Regions from separate parts of the Clostridioides sp. ES-W-0016-02 genome, predicted to be linked through region 4. Evidence: riboswitches for the same ligand, from Rfam matches in the RefSeq annotation. Region 4 holds a riboswitch; each other region holds the start of a gene.

Region 1 (6,014 bases), 210 kb from region 4:
ACTTCCTATTATTATACAACTTATTTGATGAATCTTATTTTATCATTCTATGTTTAAGGTTTAAGAAAACTAGCTAGAACTTGCGGTTTATTAGTTATTTTGATACAATTAATCTAATACATACATGAACAAGGTTATGTTATTATATTAATAATTCAATGGATATATATTTATTATATAATCTCTCAGGAGTGGTTTAAATATTAAAATAAAATCTTCTAAAAAAACGTTTTTCTATTTTTGTTACTAATTATTGATTTTATCCGTATAAAACCTCCAGCATATGCACTAAAGAAAGAATGTAGAAATTGATTAAACAGACCCTTATTTCTCAACTAGTTTACATAAAAAATACTTTGCACAACAAAACTTGAAAAACATTTACAAGTGTATGGACTTATGAGTGATTATTTTATTAAGTATGATTATAAAAAACACATTGATATTTTCAATACCACCTACAAAGGAGAATGAACAACCTAGATTAATAACAATGAAAAAAAGGAAAAAGGTCACGATAGATTTTAGATTGCAGATTTTGAATAAAAATAAACAAACATTAAACTTGCAATAGCTATTATGATTATAGTATTTATATAGGTTCTAAAGTTTGTTAACAGAAACTAAACCTAGACCTATTGGAAAATTTGAAAAAATGATGATTTACAAAAATATGCAATGTCAAAAATAAACTATGTAGAATAAAATCTTCTATATTTTAAGTAATAAGAGAGTTTTATTAAGGTTTAATACACGTTATTTGAGAAAATGATTATACAATATTTTACTAAGTTGGTTATTAAAAATGTTTAGAAAATTTATTGAAGAAATCATATTAATTATTTATAACATATAAAAACCTAGTTAGCATAATTGTAGAATATCTGATAAACGTGAAAACATAGGGGATAGAGGTATTTTATGAAGAGATTTTTAAAGATAACTATCTTAGTTTTATTTGTTTTATTAATTTCTATAAGTTACATTTCTGTTCAATTAATTCACAACATTGGAGATTATGGAAAGTTGATTAATTATGTTGGTATTGTTCGTGGAGCGAGTCAACGTCTAACTAAATTAGAAATGAATTTTCAACCAAATGATGAACTAGTAGAATATATCGATGAAATTTTACATGAATTAAATACAGGACATGGAAAATATGGTCTAGTAGTCACTGATTGTAAAAAATATAACGAGTATTTATCTTTATTAGAAAGAAAATGGGAAAATTTAAATATTGAAATTAAAAAAGTAAGGATGGAAGAAGATAGTAGTCAGTTACTACAAACAAGTGAAGAATTTTTTAAGATTGCAAATGACACAGTATTTGAGATAGAACATTATTCGAAAGAAAAAAGCGATTACTTAATGACTTTAATAATTATAATATCAATTGTAGGTATAGTAGCATGGATTATATTGATTATGCAGTACAATAGAAGATTAATTAGACTTGAAAAATTAAATGTAGATTTAAAAAATATTGCATATAAAGATGAACTTACAGGAGCAAATACTATAGACAAGTTTAAGTTGGATGCAGAACAGTATATTTATAAACATAAAGACAAGAAATTTGCTATATTTTATATCGATTTTGAAAATTTTAAGTATATCAATGATATATTTGGATACGATTATGGGGACATGATATTAAAACGCTATTCTAATTTCATGATGGATGATATTGGAAAATATGAAACATTTGCAAGAGAGATTGCAGATAGATTTGTTGCATTAAGATGTTATGTAGATAAGGAAGCTTTACTAAGAAGACAACAAATTGTAGATGATAAGTTGATTAACATTACAGATGAAATTAAAAATAAATATAGTATTACTATTGTCAGTGGAATTTGTTGTATTGAAGATGTGAATGAAAAATTAAATATAGATGACTTGATAAATCGTGCAAATTTTGCACAAAAGACTGTCAAGAATAAACCTGGTACTAAGTATGCTTTCTATAATGAAAATATTCGCAAAAAAATGATTGAAGAAAATACCATTAAGAGTAGAATACATGAAGCACTCGATAGAAGAGAATTTGTTGTTTATTTTCAACCTAAAGTTAATTTACATAATCAAAAAATAGATTGTGCAGAAGCTTTAGTACGTTGGATGACACCAGACAAATGTGTGATATCTCCAGCGATATTTATTCCAATATTAGAAAAGGAATTTTTTATTAGCTTAGTAGACCAATATGTATTTGAAGAGGTATGCAGATGGATTAGAAAGAGATTAGATGAAAATGAACAAGTTGTTCCCATCTCAGTTAATGTTTCTAAGATTCAATTTTATAATGCTAAGTTTGTAGAAACTTATTCGCGTATACAAAATAAATATAATATACCTAAAAATACTATAGAAATTGAATTTACAGAAAGTGTTGCTTTTGAAAATCAAGAGCATCTTTTAGAAATTGTACATGACCTACATGAAAGTGGCTTTACTTGTTCTTTGGATGATTTTGGAAAAGGATACTCGTCTCTAAGTGTTTTGAAGGATTTACCATTTGATGTTTTAAAGCTTGACTCAATGTTTTTTAAAGAAAGTTTAAATAAAGAAAAAGAGAAGATAGTAATAAAAAATATTATACATATGATAAAAGAGTTAAATATTATAACTGTTGCTGAAGGTATTGAATATAAAGAACAGGTTGAGTTTCTTAAAGAGATTGGGTGTGATTTGGTTCAAGGGTTTGTCTTTTATAAACCAATGCCAATATTAGACTTTGAAAAAATATTAGATGAAGAAACTGTTTATAGTTTATAATAGTTAAAGTATATTTTAATATATACTAATCTAATAAAGTGCTTATAATATAAGTGCTTTATTAATTTTGTTAAATATTTAAAATGTACAGTGATACAAATATTGAGAATAACATCAATACATAATATACAATTTTATTTAAATAATTACATGAAAACTATAAATTCTTATAAGGTTTTATGTGAGGTGTAAATAATATAAAGTTATGTTTTAGAGAAGATGAACTTATTGATAGTGTTGATAGTGAATACATAAATAAAGACTATAAGTAGATTTACTTATAGTCTCTTAAACATTGTTATTTTTTCCCTGCAACCCATTTTAAGCCCCAGTTAAATTCATTATCCATTTCTCTATGTCCTTTAAAGTATTTAACTACTTTTTCAACACTAAATGTTTCATCATTTACATTTTCTATTAATGCTATTGAACACATATTATAGCCATTTTTATGCTCATCAAGCTTAACCACTAAATCAGAATCTTGTTTTTGTTTAATAGTTACAACTCCGTCAGCTTCTGACCAATTAGCCACACCTTCATAAATAAAAGCATAAATCAATATTCTTTTTATTTCTTTTATCTTGTTACCATTGATTCTTATATTTTCGCCTTGTGTATTGCTTCCTGTTCGGTCATCTCCATCTAGTTGAGCAAAAGGAGGATGTTCTAAATTGCCAAAGGAATTGCCTAACGCTTGAACAGCACCTTTTACACCATTTTTCATTTCAAACAAGCAACCTAAATCTAAATCTATATTACTATTTCTTAGAGCTCCAAAAAAGCCCTTTTTTTGTACTTTTTGATTCCAATTTAGATTAACTAAAATCTCACCTAAATCGGTATTTTCTTTTTTTGTAAGATTTATTTTTTGTCCTTTTTTCAATTCTATAGCCATAGTAATCTTCCTCCACAAACATAGATTTACTTAAATGGTAGCACTTAACAAGTCAATATTCAACAAGATTACAATAATAATATTAAAATTATACTAATTCTACTAAAAAACAGGAATTACAATTCCTTTGTATTTTTCTTCAATTAAGTTTCTTGCTTTATCTGATGTAAGAACTTCTTGTAGAACTTTAATTTTTTCACTATCTTTATCTTCACTTCTAAATGCTAAAAGATTAGCATATTCATCATTTACCGGTGCTGTGTAGATTCCATTTTTCTTAGCATCAAGACCAGCAGGTACTGCGTAAGTAGTGTCTATAAATGCAGCAGTTACATCTGGAAGAGAAGATGGTATTTGAGCAATATCTAATTCTTTGAATTGTATGCCCTTTGGATTTTCAATTATATCTTTAGGACTAACTAAATTATTTTCTTTAGGTAAAGTTAAAAGTCCTATACTTTCAAGATATCTAAGGTCTTTAGAACAAGAAGATGGATTGTTGCTTATTGCAATTGTATCTCCCTTTTTAAATTCATCAACAGATTTTATTTTGTAAGAGTAAAGTATCGCTGGGCATACATATAGTTTAGTTCCTGCCATTATTTTATAACCTTTAGCTTTAACAGCTTCTTTTAGATAAGGTTCATGTTGAAATAGATTTGCATCAATTTCGCCATTATTTAAAGCTTCATTTGGAAGTATGTAATCGTCAAAGTTCTTAACTTCTAAAGTATAACCTTTTTCTTCAATCAGTGGTTTTAGTTCCTCTAACAACTCTCCACCTGGAACTAAAGTAGCACCAACAACAATTTTTTTATCGTCTTTAGATTTTGAACATCCAACTACAGATAAAGTAAATACTAGACATAATAACAAGCTTAATAATTTTTTGAATTTCATAAAAATTCCCTCCTGAATATAATTGATTAGTTAAAAATAAAATACCCTCTTTTTATCACATCGTGAAAATAAAATAAGCCTGAGTGTAAACTCAGGCTTTAAAAGCTAATTTAAACTCATCTTTCAGTACAATACTGCAGGATTTAGCACCAATGTATATTAAAAAATATACTGGTTGCTGGGTTTCACAGGGCCAGTCCCTTCACCACTCTGGATAAGAAGTATTAATTTTTAATTATGTTATACATATTAGCATGATTTTTTGTATCTGTAAACATAATTTTATAAATATTTTAAAGTTTTTGTTATTTCTATTTAACACCCAAAATTCCAGAAACTAAAATATTAGTATCAGCACCCAAGAAATAGTCATTTATTTCAATATCATCTAAAATAGCTCTCAATGAATTCTCCTCATGCTTTGTACCAATAAGTTTATCTTCTACAAAAGATACATCACACTTCCCAAAGAAATCTCCAAAAAACTTTATACTAGTTATTATACCTTTATCAACATTTAAATTAAATTCTACATTTCCACCAGCATATTTTAATTCATTTGAAAGAGAGTATTTTGGTGAATTACCAAAATTCCAATCCCAAGTTTCATATTTTGATTTAGTAAGTTTTTCTATTTCTTCTATGTCATATTTACTTAGAGAGTAATTTGTATTACCAGTATTTGTTGAAGAAAGATAATTCATTATAGCATCTTTAAACTCAAGTATATCCATATCAGACTGTAAATGTTCGCTTATATTGGTTACACGAGACTTTACAGATTTTATGCCTTTACCTTCAAACTTTATGGGTTTTACTTTTAGTGCATTTGAAAGGTCATTTATTTCAGATGAAAATAAAAGTGTCCCATGATGCATCACTTTATTTTTATAGTTATGTTGAGCATTTCCAGAGAATTTTTTACCTTCTATAAGAAGGTCATTTCTTCCAGAAAACTCAGCATTGACATCTAAGGTTTTAAGCAAGTCTATTATTGGTTGAGTGAATCTTCTGAAATCACTAAAGCTATTATTATTACAAGCTATAAATGTAAAGTTTATATTTCCTAAATCATGAAATACAGCTCCTCCACCAGATTGTCTTCTAACAACTGGTATTGAATGTTCTTTTATATATTCTAAGTTTATTTCAGAAAGTGTATTTTGATTTTTTCCAACGATTATAGAAGGTTCATTTCTCCATAAAATAAATAAATCTTCGTCAAAGTTTTTAAGTAGATATTCTTCCATTGCTAAATTAAAATAAGGGTTTGTTTTTTCATTGTAAATTAATAACATTAAAGTAATTCCTCCATATAATTGATAAAATTTTTTTAGCTGATTTTAGTACAATTATTTTTATAATTCGACAATAATATAAAAAATCCTTTAAAGTAAAATTTTTAAAACTTCCTTGCAAATTTTAAATAAATAAT
Region 2 (6,014 bases), 1.4 Mb from region 4:
TCTTTCTTATTTTTTGCTGAAGCTCCCATTCCAGTTAAAAATGTTATTACTATTATTACATTATAGCAAGTATAAAGTACACCTGAGAAATATCCATTTGATGTAGCAGTTTTAACGTTTAGACTATCAATTATAGCTCCTGCATTTGATAAAGCACCAATATTACTAAATAGACTAATTGCTCCTACTAAAAGTGTAAATATTATTATTATAGGACCTATATTACCTAGTATCTTTGAAAGCCTTGTCAAACCTAGAGATACAGTTATTAGGGAAACGATTGCCATACCAATTCTACCTACATATGGATTTAGACCATAATACTCTGATAATGTAGCTCCTGCTCCTGCAATCATTATTACTAATGTACCAAACAAAAACAATGGTCCAAACCACTCAAAAAATGTACCAAGATATTTTCCACAATATACCTGATAAATCTTTATTGGTTCTTTAAGCTTTAATTCTCTCCCTTTTTCTATAACTTCTGCTCCAAACCATGAGAATAATACCATAGATATTATTCCTCCTATAATTCCAGCATACCCATAAAACGTAAAGAATTGTACTATCTCTTGACCAGTTGCAAATCCAGAACCTATTACAGTCGCTACATATGCTCCAGCAAAACTTATAACCATTTTGATGTTTATTTTATCCGACATACACACTACTCCCTCCTAAATAAAATAAATTTTTTAATAAGTAAAATTTAATGTAAGTTTATTAAGACTATATTAGTTGTATTATTGATGCTTTTCAATATTTTTTGAATTATTTAACATTACTTAACGAAATCTTAACCAGTTTTTAACATATTCCTTCTACTATGTATTAATTTAATGCAATATTATATAATGAAATATATTAATCTCACTAAATAATGTTTATTTATTATATGATTGAAAATTAGTATTTATTAAATATATTTAATCATAAAATAAAAAACTGCTAAAACGTAATTTTAAAATTACATTCTAGCAGCTTCTTATCTAAGCATTATTCACCTAATGCATCTTTTCTTAATTGTTCTACTTTATCAGTTCTTTCCCATGGTAAATCTATATCCGTTCTACCAAAGTGACCATAAGCAGCAACCTTTTTGTAAAGAGGCTTTCTTAAATCTAAATCTCTTATTATTGCTCCTGGTCTTAAATCAAAGTGTTTGTTTACTAGTTCAACAAGCTTCTCTTCTGAAACTTTACCTGTCCCAAAAGTATCTATAAATATAGATAATGGTCTAGCTATACCTATAGCATATGCAAGTTCTATCTCACATTTATCTGCAAGTCCAGCCGCAACAATATTTTTAGCAACATATCTAGCAGCATAAGCAGCAGATCTATCAACTTTTGTAGGGTCTTTTCCTGAAAAAGCTCCTCCACCATGTCTAGAATATCCACCATAAGTGTCTATTATTATTTTTCTTCCTGTAAGACCTGTATCCCCTTGAGGTCCTCCTATAACGAATCTGCCTGTTGGGTTTATATAAATTTTAGTATCTTCATCAAGTAATTCAGCTGGTATAACTGATTTTATAACATGCTCAATTAAATCTTGTCTTATCTTATCATTTGATACTGTTTCACAATGCTGAGCTGATATAAGAACTGTATGTACTCTTACAGCTTTATTTCCTTCATATTCAACAGTAACTTGAGTTTTTCCATCTGGTCTTAAATAATCAACTAAACCTGTCTTTCTAACTTCTGTAAGTCTTCTTGATAATTTATGAGCTAATGATATTGGAAGTGGCATTAATTCTGGAGTTTCATTACATGCAAATCCAAACATTATACCTTGGTCTCCAGCTCCTACTTTTTCTATTTCTTGTTCTATTTCTTCTCCAGTCTTACTTTCTAGACCTTCATCAACTCCCATAGCTATATCTCCAGATTGTTCATCTATAGAAGTTATAACTGCACAAGTGTCACAGTCAAATCCATATTTTGCTCTTGTATATCCAATTTCTTTTACTGTTTCTCTTACTAATTTAGGTATATCTACATAAGCAGATGTACTTATTTCTCCAGCTACTAAAACTAAGCCTGTTGTTACTGTAGTTTCACAAGCTACTCTAGATTGTGGGTCTTTTTCTAACAATGCATCTAATATTGAATCTGATATTTGGTCACATATCTTATCAGGATGTCCTTCTGTAACTGATTCTGACGTAAATAAATGTCTTGCCATTTTTGTTCCTCCTTATTCATTCTTAATTTTTATTATAGGTTTTACCTTATCTTCAATTCTTAGAAATTTTACTCAAAATAAAAAACCTCTCCTTATAAGAAGAGGTTAATAATCGTAATCGCATACTAATTAACTGACCTCATCTTTCAAGACTTTTGTCTTGTAGGAATTAGCACCTTTTCCCATTTGGGTGGTTGCTGGGCTTCACAGGGCCTATCCCTCAGCCGCTCTTGATAAGGTAATCAAGATTTAAGTTTTATTTTACTTTATTAGCTTACTATTTTTTTAAAATTTTGTCAAGATTTTTAGCCATATTTTTGCCATTACTTTTTTTGTGAGACAAATAAAATATTATCTCTATCTGAAATTTAAAGTTAGGTCTTTTTAGTGTTTTTTATTCATATATTTTTTTGAAGGGGGTGTTCCTATTGTATTTAGCTAAAGTAAATTACAGCGATGATGATGTTATACAGATGCTAAGTTCAGTTCTCAAAACCATAATTAATGAAAATACGATTGTTGTTTGCATAGGAACAGACAGGGCTATAGGTGATACTTTAGGCCCTTTAGTTGGAACAATACTTAAAAACAGTAAATTTAAATACCCCGTTTACGGTACACTAGATAACCCTATTCACGCCTTAAATATATATGAGTCTTTAGATACTATAAAAAATACACATATGCAAGGTAACTTCTTGGCTATAGATGCTTGCTTGGGGTCACAGAGTAACATAGGCAATATACAGATTAGAGAAGGACCTATCCTGCCCGGAAAAGGTGTGGGAAAAAAACTACCTCAAATAGGAAATTATTCTATAGTAGGGATTGTAGATAAAATTGATGAAAATAACAGACTTTCATTTAATAATATACGTCTTAGCTTTATACTAGACTTAGCTGAAACAATAGCCTTAGCACTATTGGTATCTACTTAAATCTTATATAAGGTAACTGATAAAATTTTTTGTATTAAAAAGGTAGATACTATAGAGTATTTAATTTAATAAATACTCCAAATTATCTACCTTTTTATTTTGATATTTATTCTTCTGTTTTAATGCTTTTCATTTTTAAAAATTTTATTTTTCTACTAGAGCAAACATTAACTCACCTTTACAGACAAGTTCTTCACCAACATAAGCTTTAGCATCTGCTTTTGCTATATTTCTTCTAAGCGTTGTCATTTCAACTTCCATAGTCAATGTATCTCCTGGTCTTACTTCTCTCTTGATTCTAACTTTATCAATACCAGCAAATACACCTAATTTCCCTTTATTTTCTTCCAAAGACATCATTGCTACTCCACACACTTGTGCTAGAGCTTCTACTATCAGCACTCCTGGCATCAATGGGTAATTTGGAAAATGACCTTGAAAAAATGGTTCATTAACTGTTACATTTTTTATACCAACAGCTCTTTTTCCAACTTCTAACTCTGTAATCTTGTCCACTAATAAAAATGGATATCTATGTGGTATTAGTTCTTTTATTTCATCTATATTTAACATTTTAAACTCTCCTAATTATTTTCTTTTGAAAGACCCACCTGTTTCAAGTAAATCTATTGAGCCCAAAGCAATCCCTGTTCCTTTCGCAACACAAGATAGTGGTTCATCTGCTATTGTAACAGTTATTCCTGTTCTCTGTTCTATTATCTTATCTAATCCATATAATAATGAGCCTCCGCCAGTCATTATTATACCAACATCACCTATGTCTGCTGCTAATTCAGGTGGTGTTTTTTCTAAAACAGCATGAGTTGCAACAACTATTTGTTCAACACATTCTCTAAGGGCTTCTAACATTTCTGCTGAGTTTATAGTTATAGAACTAGGAAGACCTGTAATCAGATTTCTTCCTGTTATTTTCATATACTTTTCTTCTTCTCTCTTAAATGCAGAACCAATTTCAAACTTAATTTTTTCTGCGGTTCTTTCTCCAATAAGAAGATTATGTTGTTTTTTCATGTACTTAACTATAGCATCATCAAATCGGTCTCCGCCAACTTTTATAGATTCACTTACAACTGCTCCCCCTAGTGATATTACGGCTATATCTACAGTTCCTCCACCAATATCTATAATCATATTACCATTAGGTTGTGATATGTCTACACCAGCTCCTATAGCTGCTGCTATTGGCTCTTCTATGATATACACTTCTCTAGCCCCAGCTTGTCTAGTAGCATCCTCTACTGCTCTCTTTTCTACTTCTGTAACACCTGTTGGCACACATACCATAATTCTAGGCATGAAAAATCTTCCAAATCCCTTTTTATCAACTATCTTATCTATAAAAGATTTTAACATCTTCTCAGTTACATCATAATCTGAAATTACACCATCTCTTAAAGGTCTTATTGCAACTATATTTCCTGGTGTTCTTCCTATCATTTTTTTAGCCTCTTCTCCTACAGCTAAAACAGAATCTGTTCTGTTGTCTATTGCAACAACAGATGGTTCTTCTAAAACGATTCCCTTACCACTAACATAAACAAGTACATTTGCAGTACCTAAATCTATGCCTATATCAGCTCCAGCCATTTTTTCAACTCCTTCATTTATATATTAGATTATATTATAAGCCTATTTATTAATACTCCTATAATAAAGCATATACAAAAATCTCGCTTTAATCAAGAGAAAATAAATGTTTTGAGAGTATTATTCTTTTGCTATTTATAATTATATAATATATTTCTTACAATAATTTAATGTAATAAAAAAAGTAGGTTTTTAACCTACATTTTTTTATGTTCCTTCTCATACTTTAATTTCGTTGCTAATCCCCCTCTAATATGTCTCTCTGATTTATTTTTGTCTAGCACACTTTTAACTTCTTTGGCAAGGGATGGATTTATTTCCTTTAATCTTTCTGTAACATCCTTGTGAATTGTACTCTTACTTACTCCAAATGTCTTGGCTGTTTGTCTTACTGTAGTGTTTTTTTCAAGTATATATTTTGCTACCACTATGGCTCTTTCCTCTATATGAGATCTCAAAGATTACCCCCCTCACATAATAGCTTTAATGATATATATGTAAAAACACCAAAAAATATAACAAGCTTAACCAAATATGATTAAACTTGTTATACTTTTACTTAATTAGACTCATTGGGTCTATAGATTTTTCTCCATTATATGCTTCTAAATGCACATGTATACCCTCTTCACTTTCTATCTGAGAAGTACTTCCTACAGTCCCTAATGATTGTCCTTCTGTTACTTTCTGATTCTTCTTAACACTAACATTTTCATCTAGATTTGAATATACTACTACAGTATTATTGTCGCTTTTTATTTTTACTGATTTTCCATATTCTTCATCATCAAATACATCTACTACCATTCCGTTTAATAGAGATTTTATTTCTTTACCTTTAGTACAACTAACATCTATACCTTTATGAGTTTCCCAAACATCCAATGTTTTAGAATAACTAGGTTCTTTTTCTGAATATTCTCTTATTATCTTATCACCAATGTAATTTAATTTTGTTGTACTTGACTTATTTTCTTCTTTTGCCTTAGCTTTTTCTAAGTTTTGTTTTGAATCTGTCGCAGTAGGGATAGCATCTTTCTTATCTTTTTCAATTAAATGTATTTCCTCTTCACTATCTTTATTAGATTTTTCTATCATGCCTTTATTAGAAGCTAATTTATCTACATTATTATTTGTAAACCAAACTCCACCTACTGCTAATAAACAAACACATACAAATAAAGATAAATAAAAACCATCTTTTTCTAACAGTTTTTTCTTCATTTCGCACCTCCAAATATATTTCTACATTTGGATTATTGACGTGTTTTTGGT
Region 3 (6,014 bases), 460 kb from region 4:
TCATTTAAAATATCATTTACAGTAGTTTTTGTATAACCTTTAGTACAAAAAAGCATTTCAGCTGTATCAAGTATTTCATTTTTACGTTCTTCAGGGTCTTTTATAATTCTCATATACTTTCTCCTTTCAATAGACCAACAGTCGGTTTAGTTTTATTATATAAAACTACTTTTATAATGTCAATTTTATAAAATAAAAATAAGGTATAAAGAAGTATGATAATTACTTTTATACCTTATAGATTCTCATATTTTTTAGTTGCGTTTTATATTATTAGATAGTTTTTTATCCAATTTCTAAACAAAAGTTCTGAATGCTTTTTCCATTTAACAGTTGGTTCTTTTGAAGGATCATCATTTATATAATAATTTTTAGGTATTGAGATTTTATCACCTCTATCTACATCTCTTTTATATTCTTTATCTAAAGTGTATTTATCATACTCACTGTGACCCATTACAAATACATCTCTTGAATTTGTAATTATATAAGGACCAGCTTCTTTAGAATGGCTTACAATGCTCAATTCATCATTATTTTTCAAAGTTTCAATATTTACAGTAGTGTGTCTTGAATGTGGAGCAAAAAACTCTTTTTCAAATCCATCTACTATCTTACTATTTTTATCCACTTCATGCTTAAATACTCCAAAACATTTTTGACTTAATGGAAGTTTTTTTACATTGTAGTATTTGTAAAGACCTGCTTGAGCTGCCCAACATATATATAATGTCGATTTAGCCTTTCTTTTAGAATAATCCATAATATCTTTTAGTTCATCCCAATAATCAACTTCTTCAAACTCCATTTGTTCAACTGGAGCTCCTGTTATTATAAAACCATCAAAAGATTCTTTTTTTGCTTCATCAAATGTTTTATAAAAATTCTTAACATATTCATTACAACTTCTTTTACTCTCTCTTGTTGAGATTTTAATAAATTCTACAGATACATTAAAACCTGTCTTGTCTATTCTTCTAAGTAAATCTAGCTCTGTATCTATTTTTATTGGCATTAGATTTAATATAGCTATTTTAGTATCTATATTTTCTTTGTATTCTAAATCTTTATTAAAGTCTTCTTTACAAATTACATCTATTCCTTCATCTAATAATTTATTAATAACAGGTAGTCCCTTTGGTAGTATTAAAGCCATATCTTTTCACTTCTCTTTCTCTTATACTATTAGAAATTTAAAGCTTGATTTAAATCAGCTATTAAATCCTCTACATTTTCTATTCCAACAGATAATCTTATTAGGGAAGGTAATACTCCAGACGCAATTAATTGTTCTTCTGTTAATTGTCTGTGAGTAGTTGAAGCTGGATGTATAACACAAGTTCTTACATCTGATACATGAGTTACTAATGCTGCTATTTGTAGTTTTTCCACAAATTTTTTAGCATTTTCAAGTCCTCCTTTTACTCCAAATGATAAAACTCCACTACATCCTTTTGATAGATATTTCTTGGCATTTCCATAATACTTATTATTTTCAAGCCCTGGATAGTTAATCCAATCTACATTTTTATGTTTTTCTAAAAACTCAGCTATCTTAAGTGCATTTTCACTATGTCTCTCCATTCTAAGATGTAGTGTTTCAATATTTAAATTAGTAAGATATGCGTTAAATGGACTCAGGCAATTTCCATAGTCTCTAAGTAATTGAACTCTTGTTTTAGTAGCATATGCAGCATTGCCAAACTTCTCAGTATAACTTATTCCATGATATGTTGGGTCTGGCTCAACTAATTCTGGAAATTTCCCATTGTCCCAGTTAAAATTTCCACCATCTACTATAATTCCACCAACACTTGAAGCATGGCCATCTAAGTATTTTGTAGTAGAATGAGTGACTATGTTTGCTCCATATTTTAGCGGATTACAAAGTATTGGTGATGCTAATGAGTTATCAACTATAAATGGAACATTAATTCTTTTAGCTACATTTGCTATTTTTTCAAAATCTATAACTTCAAGAGTTGGATTTGCAAGTGTTTCTGCAAATACAACTTTAGTATTTTCATTTGCAAGTTCTACTATTTCATCTTCGCTTGCATCTAAATCAAATGATATTAAATCTATTCCAAATTTTTTAAGACTAGGCCCTAATAAATTAAATGTTCCTCCATATACTTTTGAAGAACAAAGTATACTATCTCCAGATTTACATATATTTAAAACTGCTAACATATTTGCAGATTGACCTGATGATACAGCAACAGATGATACTCCTCCCTCTAACAAACTTATCTTTTCTTCAAAAGCTTGAACTGTAGGATTACTTATTCTGGAATACATATGACCATCAGCTTTTAAATCAAATAAGTCAGCAAGTTGGTCTATACTACTATATTTAAAAGTTGTACTTTGATATAAAGGTAAAACTCTTGGTTCTCCATTTCCTGGCTTATAATTTCCTTGCACACATATTGTTTCTTTGTTATACATTTTTGTATCCCCCTTAGATTTTAATTAAGAAAATTAAACTATTTGTCAGATGAGATTTAAAATAAATAAAGCCTGAGTATATAACTCAGGCTCTGTATAAGCTTAATTATACTCATCTCTCAGCTTTCGCCGCAGGATTTAGCACCAATGTATATAAATATACTGGTTGCCGGGTTTCATAGGGCCAGTCCCTCCACCTCTCTGGATAAGATTTATTTAATTTTTCTATGTTTTATATCTTATATTTTTTTCCTAATTTTGTCAACTATTTTTCATATAATTTTCTTTTAAGAAATTTTCCAACCTCTACTTGCACTACAGACATTATAGCTAAAATCACTGTTACAAGCCACTGTGAGCTATTTAAAACAGTTAAATTAAATGCATCTCTAAAATTAGGGACAAATAATATAACTGCCATAAGCAAAGCAGAAGTTAAAAATGAGATTAAAAGAAATGGGTTTTTAGCACTATTTCTAGTAAACATAGAATCTGTATTTGAACGCTGGCTAAATGCACGCAACATTTGTGAAAATGCTAATACACAGAATGCCATTGTTTGACCTACAGTATGGTTTCCTATATTAAGACCAATTTTATATGCTAAAATGGTCATTATTGCTACAAATATCCCCTGAGTAATAACTCTTTGTACAAGGTTTTTTTCAAACAAACTTTCTGATTTAACAGGCTGATGCTTCATTATATTTCTACTTGGTGGGTCAACTCCAAGAGCAAGAGCTGGAAGAGTTGCTGTTGCAAGGTTTACCCATAGAATATGCACAGCAAGAAGTGGAGTATCCCAGTTTAACAATATTGCAACAAATAGTGTAAGTATCTCTGCTATATTTCCAACAAGCAAGAATTGTATAACCTTTTGTATATTTCTATATACACGTCTACCTTCTTTTATTGCATATGCAATTGTGGTAAAACTATCATCCATTAAAATCATATCTGAAGAATCTTTTGCCACATCTGTACCACTTATACCCATAGCTATACCAATATCAGCAGACTTTAATGCAGGGGAGTCATTTACCCCATCTCCAGTCATTGCTGGTACTTCTCCAATTCTTTTTAGAGACTGTATAATTCTAAGTTTATCAAATGGTGATACACGAGCAAATACTGTCACATTTTTAACAGCTTTATCAAGTTCATCATCACTTAAATTATCAAGTTCATCACCAGATATAACAGTATTTCCTTCATTCCAAATTCCAAGTTCATGAGCTATTGTTGTGGCAGTGACTTTATGGTCACCTGTTATCATTATGGTTCTTATGCCCGCTTCTTTACAAGTTTTTACTGCATCAGTTACCTCGGTTCTTGGTGGGTCAATCATACCAACTATACCAATAAATGTCAAATCATATTCTATGTTTTCACTATCTTCCTTTGGTATCGATAGAATTTCACGCTTAGCAAAACCAAGTACACGTAATGCATCTTTAGACATAGTAAGACATAATTCGTGTATGTTTTTTTTGTCCATCTCTGTAATGTTTCTTTCACCTTTTGATGTTAATATTTTGGTACATAAATGGAGAAGTTCATCCACTGCACCTTTAGTATATGCTGTGATTTTTCCATCTATATCATGAACAGTTGTCATACATTTTCTGTCAGAATCAAAAGGTTGCTCAAATACACGTGGATATTTCTCTTCAAGAGCTTCTTGATCTATTCCAAATTTATTAGCCATAAAAATCAATGAACCTTCTGTTGGATCACCTAATATTTCATCTTTTTTATCTGGATTTATACATGCATCGTTACAAAGTGCACCAGCATAAACAAGCTCTTTATATACTAGTGGATGTTTCTCAGACGCAGTATCTATTGATGTTACTTTTCCAGATTCAAAATCGCCATTTACAGCAATATGTGTAACAGTCATTTTATTTAAGGTTAATGTACCAGTTTTATCACAACATATTACTGTAGCTCCTCCTAATGTTTCAACTGCTGGCAACTTTCTAATCAAAGCGTTTCTTTTAGCCATACGTTGCACACCTAGAGCCATTACAATGGTTGCTGTTGCAGGTAATCCCTCTGGAATGATTGATATAGCAAGTGAAATTGCAATCATAAACATTGGTAAGAGAGGTCTCTGATAAAATGCACCTATTGCAAATATAATAACGCATACAATAATACCTATAACACTTAATGTTTTTCCAACAGTATTAAGTTTACGTTTTATAGGAGTATCAAAATCATTTTGTGAATCTAAAAGATGTGCTATATTACCTACTTCTGTGTCCATCCCAGTTGCAACTACAACACCTACACCTCTACCATATGTGACAATTGAAGACGTATAGGCCATATTACTACGGTCTCCTAATACACATTCTTCAGGTAAAATGCCATCTGAATCTTTTTCTGATGGGACAGACTCTCCTGTTAAAGAAGCTTCTTGAATTTTTAAACTAGATGTATCTATTAAACGAATGTCTGCTGGAATCATCGCTCCATCTTCTAAAAAAACAATATCTCCTATTACAAGATTACTTGCTTGAATAACATTTTCTTCACCATCACGTATAACACGTGCTGTAGGTGAATTCATATTTTTTAGTGCTTCCAATGATGATTCTGCTTTTTTTTCTTGAACAATACCAATAACTGCATTTACTGTTACAATTATTAGAATTACAAAAGCTTCTGTAAATTCTCCAAATGCTAAAGATAATACTGATGCACCTATTAGTATCAATACCATAGCATCTGTAACTTGGGTCCAAAGCATTTGTAAAACTGTTCTAGGTGGTCTTTTTCTCAGTTCATTTAAACCATACTCTTTAATCCTGTTTTCCGCCTCGGTATCGGTGAGCCCCTCCTCTGATGAGTCTAAACTCTCTAATACTTCATGTGTTGCCATCGAATGCTAAGGCATCTGTTTGTGATTTTCCATTTTGGAAGATCACTCCTTTCTTTTTTTGATTTAAGAATAATTATATTTTAAAATCCAATTCAATTCAATACTCAGTAATTATATTTTACCTAAATTTAACAATTCAATTTAAAGTCTATATAAAAATATCTACTCTTTTACAAACACATACTCCTTATTATTAGATAAATCTTCTTGATATTTATACCCTTCTAAGTTAAACTTTTTTAAGTCGTTAATATCTTCTATTTTATTTTTAACAATATATTTTACCATCATTCCTCTAGCTTTCTTTGCTTGTGTAGATTCGACTTTTAACATATTATTTTTATTTATTTTAAAATTACATGTTACATATGTATGATTGTCATCAATAAATTTTTCCACAGTTTTGCTGTATTCACTTGATGCAAGATTGACAATAGCTGTATTTTCTTTGTTTAATTCGTTATATATACTGTCTCCCCAATATTCATATAAATTTTTAAATTCTCTTATCTGTAACTTTGTCTGCATTTCTAATCTGTATTCATATATACTATCATAGGGTTTTACGACCCCATACAATCCACTTATGATTCTAATACAACTATTTGCAAATTCCTCATCTTGCTTTGTAAAATTCTCTGCTTCTATATTTTTATATTGTATTCCAGCATAA
Region 4 (6,014 bases):
AAGTATATAAATGTAGATATATTAATTATACTTAAATTGAGTATCATAACTTGGAATTTTTGAATCTCTAATTCTGCTATGCCTAAAATCCCCACAAAAACTAATACAAGGCATCCTAATTTTAGTATGTTTATAAATTCATCTTTTTCAAAACTAGTTATATAAACTATAGAATATCCAAATATCCAAAGTAAAATTATTCTATACATATTTATGGAAACTGTATACAAATTTATATTCAAAAGTGCAATAATTAAAAATAACCCATTAGCCAATATATAGCCCTTATTCTTCCTTAAAGTTCCTTTAGATTCCATATTCTCCACCACTTCTTCATTTTTATATAGTTTTATCTATAAATATGTTACCACAATTCTCCCAAAAAATTTGTCACTTTCTAGTTATAAAAAAAAATGAGTAAAGTTTTTAAAATTTTACTCATTTTATAGATTTTGTATATTTAATTTAAAAAGCTGGAACTATACTTCCTTTATATTCATCTTGTATAAACTTTTTAACTTCTTTACTATTCATAGCCTCTGATAAAGCTTTAATCTTATCGCTATCTTTATTATCTTCTCTACAAGCAATTATATTTACATATGGAGAATCGCTTGATTCTATTACTATTGCATCTTTAGTAGGATTTAAATTCGCTGTTAAAGCATAGTTAGAATTTATTACTGCTCCATCAACATCTTTTAATACTGTTGGTAATTGTTCTGCATTCATTTCTTTTATTTGTATATTTTTAGGATTTTTAGTTATATCTTTTTTAGTTATAAGTTCGCCATCCTTTACTTCTATTAATTTATGCTTTGCTAATAATTTAAGTGCTCTAGCTCCATTAGTCGCATCATTTGGTACAGCTATAACTGCTCCATCTTTTACTTCATCTAATGATTTAACTTTTTCTGAATAGAATCCCATTGGCTCTATATGAACTTTAGATGTATAAGTAAGTTTATATTCCTTTTCCTTCACAGTCTCCTCTAAAAATGGAATATGTTGAAAGAAGTTAGCATCCAAAGAACCTTCATCTAAAGCTGTATTTGGAAGCACATAATCATCAAATATCTTTACTTCTAAATCATATCCTTTTTCTTTTAATAAAGGTTTTGCAACTTCCAATATTTTTGCATGTGGATTTGATGATGCCCCTACTAATATTTTTTTATCCTCTTTGTTTGAACATCCTACTGCTGATATTGCTATTGCTGACACTAATGCTACTGATAATAATTTTTTTAATTTCATTTTTTACTCCCCCTTTAAAAATGTTTTATTGATTAAATTATTTTAGTTTCTTATAAGCTAGATTTCCTAAACCTTGTATTATTTGAACTAGTATTACAAGTGCTATTACTGTATAAACCATTACTGCTGTGTCAAATCTTTGGTATCCGTAAATAAGAGCTATATTACCTAGTCCACCAGCTCCTACTGCACCTGCCATAGCTGTATAGCCAAGTATAGAAATTACTGATAATGTAATTCCAGATACTATTGAAGGCATTGCTTCTTTTATCATAACTTTAAATACTATTTGTTTTTTTGTAGCTCCAAAAGATTTGGCAGCCTCTATTAGTCCCTTATCAACTTCGTTTAATGAACTTTCTATAATCCTAGCGATAAATGGTGCTGCACCAATAGTTATTGGTACTATTGCAGCAGTTTCTCCTATACTTGTTCCAACAATTAATCTTGTTATTGGAATCATTGCAACTATAAGTATCATAAATGGGAAACTTCTAAATATGTTTACTATAAATCCTAGTGCACTATTAATCGTACTATTTGGTTTTAATCCATCTGGTTTTGTCACTACTAATATAATTGCTAGTATAAATCCTAATATTGTTGCCACTACAGTTGGTACTATGACCATATATAAAGTTTGTAGTAATGCATTTGGAAATAGTGTTGTTAAAAAATCAATTAGACTATTCATTTATCATTTCCTCCCATCTTATGTCCTTATCTGTAAGATACTGTTTTACTTTATCTCCACTTTTATCTGAAACATTTATAATAAGTGAACCTAAAATATCTTCTTTAAATTGTTCTAATTTCCCAAATATTATAGATACATCTATGTTTAACTCTCTTGCCATTGTTGTAATAATAGCTTCATTAGAAATGTCTTTAGGGAATAGTATTTTTATATTTGTTCCTTTTGGTAAAATTATACTTTCTTCACCTATTAATTTTCTAAGTCCTTTAGTATTTCTCAAGAAAATTTCTTCTGTATCTCCTATTTCTAATACCTCTCCATTTTCCATTATTGCCACTCTTCCACAAATTTGTTTTATAACTTCCATTTGGTGAGTTACAACTATTATTGTTATTCCTAGGTTTTTGTTTATATCTTCAAGTAATGAAAGAATTGATTTTGTAGTATTTGGGTCTAGTGCTGAAGTTGCTTCATCACAAAGAAGTACTTGTGGGTTTAGTGCTAAAGCCCTAGCAATTGCAACTCTCTGTTTTTGACCACCACTTAAGTTTCTTGGTTTATCATTTTTCTTTTCAGATATACCAACCACTTCTAGTAACTCTAAAACTCTTTTTTTTATTTCTGCCTTTGTATATCCAAAGCACTCTAAAGGTAATGCTACATTATCAAACACTGTTTTTCTTTCAAGTAATGAAAAGTGTTGAAAAATCATACCTAGCTCTTTTCTTAAATCCCTCATTTGCTTTTCATTTAATGACTTTACTTCCTTATTAGATACAAGCACACTACCTTCTTGATATTCTTCTAGCCCATTTATACATCTAAGTAGTGTTGATTTTCCAGCACCACTATGACCTATTATTCCAAAAATTTCTCCAGATTCTATCTCAATACTTACATCTTTAAGTACTTGAGTCTTTCCATAATACTTATTAACATTTTTTATGCTAATCATAAAATTTCCTCCCCACATATTCTGCTCAATTTGTATGTTTATTTTTATTTATGTATTTTAAATTTGTATCTAACAAAATAAAAGCCTGAGTATAAACTCAGGCTTAGAAAGCTATTTATACTCATCTATCAACTATATTAGTTGCAGGATTTAGCACCAATGTATATAAAATATACTGGTTGCCGGGTTTCAAAGGGCCAGTCCCTCCACCACTCTTGATAAGACGTTATTTAATTTGATTCGATTATCATTTCTTGCTATGTTATATATAATATATTTATTAATAATATTTGTCAATAAATTTATTTGAAATTTTTATTTTTTATTATTCTGAATTGAAAACAAAGTTCATAAAACCTCATATCAGTTTAGAAAATGGATATCAAGATACTACTCTTTCAATTATTTTGACAAAACTGATACTTGTTCTATCTAATTTCTATTTGGATGTGGATTTCTTCGAGTAGAATGTTAGTGATTTTCCAGCAAAAGTAGAAGCATATAAAGAACTTATTTGCAAAGAACTTGGAGTAAAAAATAAAAACGAACTATTTTAAAATGCGAATTAAATATTTGTGAAAATATTAATCATCTGAACTGGAGTTATTGGAACTTTAAATACAGTCTCGTTGGCAGGCAAAAACCAAATACGTCACTATGTAAGAAAAGATTGTAATAAAGCATTATAATATCTCCACTTGTAACATTTTTTTGAAAAACTCATTGACAAGTAAGTGACTAATAAGTATACTAAATATCAGTGACCACATGGTCACTAATATTGTACAACGGAAATGACCAGTCGGTCATTACATAAGGAGATATCATGCCTACAAAATTATTTTTTGAGCTTAATGAAGACAAACAAAGGAATATTATTAGTGTGGGAATATCTGAATTTGCAACATATGGTTATACAAATAGTTCCACCAATAGAATAGTTAAAAGCTCTGGTATTAGTAAAGGTAGCTTGTTTAAATATTTTTCTACTAAAGAAGAATTGTATTTTTTCATACTTGATATCGTCACAGCAGACTTTATTGAAAGTTTAGAAAAAAAGACAATCGCCATTTCACCAGAGTTATTCCAACGAATAATTGAATATTCTGCTTTAGAATTTTCTTGGTATATTCAAAATCCTGAAAAAGCAAAATTGTTAATAGGTGCATTTACAAGAAGTGATACTGAGATTTACCAAAAGACCATAGAACGATATAGTATTAAGGAATTTGATGTATATGACAATCTAGTTAAAGATATTGATTTGAGTAATTTTCGTTGGCATAAGCAGAAAACTATCGACATTTTGAAGTGGTTTCTAAAAGGTTTTAACGATTCTTTTTTAGTAAGTACTCAAATAGATAACTATTCATTCGAACACATACAAAATGAATATGTAAAAAGTCTAACAGAATATCTGGAAATATTAAAAATGGGGCTTTTAAAATAAAAGGAGGATACAGTTATGTTTTGGAAGGCAAAAGGTGGATGCGTCAGCATTGACGATACAGATATGGACTATATCTCTTTTGGAAATGGTAGTGATATTTTAATCATGCTTCCTGGACTAGGCGATGGATTAACCACAGTCAAAAGAATGGCTATTACAATGGCTATCGCATATCGCATGTACGCCAAAGACTATAAAGTATATGTTTTTAGCAGAAAAAACCATTTAAAAGAAGGTTATTCTACACGAGATATGGCTAAAGACCAAGCGAAAGCCATGAAAATACTTGGTATCACTAAAGCTAAAGTTTTAGGTATTTCTCAAGGTGGAATGATAGCACAATACCTTGCTATTGATTATCCCGATTTAATTGAGAAACTCGTACTAGCAGTTACGCTATCAAAGCAGAATAAAAACATACAAGAAGTTGTTGGGAATTGGATTACATTGGCAGAGCAAGAAAAATATAAGTATCTAATGATTGACATATCAGAAAATTCTTATTCAGAGAATTATCTAAAAAAATATCGTTTTCTTTACCCCTTGCTTGGGAAAATCGGTAAACCTAAAGATTTTAGACGGTTTCTCATACAAGCATCCTCTTGTATTCAGCATGATGCATATATGGAGTTGAATAATATTATATGTCCCACTTTGATAATTGGGGGCGATAACGATAAGATAGTTGGTGTAACTTCTTCTGTTGAATTAACTGATAAAATTAAGGACAGCGAATTATTTATATATAAAGGTCTTGGACATGCTGCGTATGAGGAAGCAAAAGATTTTAATAATCGTGTTCTAAATTATTTATCGAAATAAAGTAAAGCATTATAAAAATAGAGTAGATACGCTATCCTGTATGTGGCAACAAAACAAGGCTAAAAATTCGATTAGATACTATACCTGAAAATTTCTCGTTTTATATTTTTTTACTGTTTTTATAAGCCATCATTGAATATTGAAATCAAATAGGCGTAAAACGGAATTTTTAAGCAACTAAAATAGAAACACATAAAGCCACACAAACATAGTGTTCGTGTGGCTTTACAGCGCTTTATAAAATAATTTTTATTGTTGATATTGGCAGGTTATTCTACTATTTTTTATTATTTCCTGTTATTCCTAATCTATCATTCATGTCTTTTATCATTTTTCTAAAACCACTACCTATATCATTTCCAACATCTTCTGTTCCATGAACTAGTTTCATAAAGTCATTTTGACCTTTTTTCATATCTTCATCAGATACTTTATCTAATTTCTCTAATCTAGCATCTATATCTTTTACTAATCTTTCACCTTCAGTTATTAATTCATCATTCATTTTCTTTAATTCAGCATCTTCTGTTTTACCATCTTTTTTAAGAGATGTTACAAATGATTGTATTTTGTCTCTACTGTCTTTGTATGCAGCCTTTACATCACTTAAATATTTTTCATTTCCTGGATATTCTTTATCTTTAAATTGATTATTTATACTTTCTGGAGTATCATAAATAGAATATCTATTTAAACCTGCTATATAATCATTATAGCTTGTTGAATAATAATTCATATAACCTTCATTGTTGTTTACTGATTCATTTGGATTTTTTCCTGCATTTTCATTTGGTTTTTCAGTTTTTTTAGTACAAGCAGTCATACCTATAGCT

The links. A riboswitch is a leader RNA that binds a small molecule or an ion and turns the genes downstream of it on or off. The one in region 4 is predicted to bind S-adenosylmethionine.
Region 1: linked by a shared signal. The riboswitch ahead of IC758_RS08385 (MetQ/NlpA family ABC transporter substrate-binding protein) and the one ahead of IC758_RS07415 (methionine ABC transporter ATP-binding protein) in region 4 are both predicted to bind S-adenosylmethionine.
Region 2: linked by a shared signal. The riboswitch ahead of metK (methionine adenosyltransferase) and the one ahead of IC758_RS07415 (methionine ABC transporter ATP-binding protein) in region 4 are both predicted to bind S-adenosylmethionine.
Region 3: linked by a shared signal. The riboswitch ahead of IC758_RS09655 (O-acetylhomoserine aminocarboxypropyltransferase/cysteine synthase family protein) and the one ahead of IC758_RS07415 (methionine ABC transporter ATP-binding protein) in region 4 are both predicted to bind S-adenosylmethionine.

What each region holds. Positions count from the first base shown of each region.
Region 1 is NZ_CP061361.1:1,738,601-1,744,614, forward strand. Features, by position in the region: gene IC758_RS08375 (putative bifunctional diguanylate cyclase/phosphodiesterase) at 922-2,781, shown strand; gene IC758_RS08380 (TerD family protein) at 3,080-3,679, opposite strand; gene IC758_RS08385 (MetQ/NlpA family ABC transporter substrate-binding protein) at 3,782-4,579, opposite strand; SAM riboswitch class I at 4,693-4,800, opposite strand; gene IC758_RS08390 (lipoate--protein ligase) at 4,891-5,877, opposite strand.
Region 2 is NZ_CP061361.1:178,322-184,335, reverse strand. Features, by position in the region: gene IC758_RS01235 (hypothetical protein) at 1-665, opposite strand, end outside; gene metK (methionine adenosyltransferase) at 1,000-2,193, opposite strand; SAM riboswitch class I at 2,330-2,433, opposite strand; gene yyaC (spore protease YyaC) at 2,622-3,131, shown strand; gene fabZ (3-hydroxyacyl-ACP dehydratase FabZ) at 3,276-3,704, opposite strand; gene IC758_RS01215 (rod shape-determining protein) at 3,720-4,739, opposite strand; gene spoIIID (sporulation transcriptional regulator SpoIIID) at 4,937-5,197, opposite strand; gene IC758_RS01205 (M23 family metallopeptidase) at 5,295-5,963, opposite strand.
Region 3 is NZ_CP061361.1:1,987,056-1,993,069, reverse strand. Features, by position in the region: gene IC758_RS09665 (TetR/AcrR family transcriptional regulator) at 1-113, opposite strand, end outside; gene IC758_RS09660 (homoserine O-succinyltransferase) at 266-1,156, opposite strand; gene IC758_RS09655 (O-acetylhomoserine aminocarboxypropyltransferase/cysteine synthase family protein) at 1,186-2,451, opposite strand; SAM riboswitch class I at 2,561-2,663, opposite strand; gene IC758_RS09650 (calcium-translocating P-type ATPase, PMCA-type) at 2,717-5,341, opposite strand; gene yaaA (peroxide stress protein YaaA) at 5,504-6,014, opposite strand, start outside.
Region 4 is NZ_CP061361.1:1,530,316-1,536,329, reverse strand. Features, by position in the region: gene IC758_RS07430 (PAS domain-containing sensor histidine kinase) at 1-317, opposite strand, end outside; gene IC758_RS07425 (MetQ/NlpA family ABC transporter substrate-binding protein) at 466-1,257, opposite strand; gene IC758_RS07420 (methionine ABC transporter permease) at 1,295-1,951, opposite strand; gene IC758_RS07415 (methionine ABC transporter ATP-binding protein) at 1,944-2,909, opposite strand; SAM riboswitch class I at 3,028-3,134, opposite strand; gene IC758_RS07410 (TetR/AcrR family transcriptional regulator) at 3,793-4,359, shown strand; gene IC758_RS07405 (alpha/beta fold hydrolase) at 4,375-5,181, shown strand; gene IC758_RS21205 (cysteine-rich KTR domain-containing protein) at 5,208-5,306, shown strand; gene IC758_RS07395 (hypothetical protein) at 5,459-6,014, opposite strand, start outside.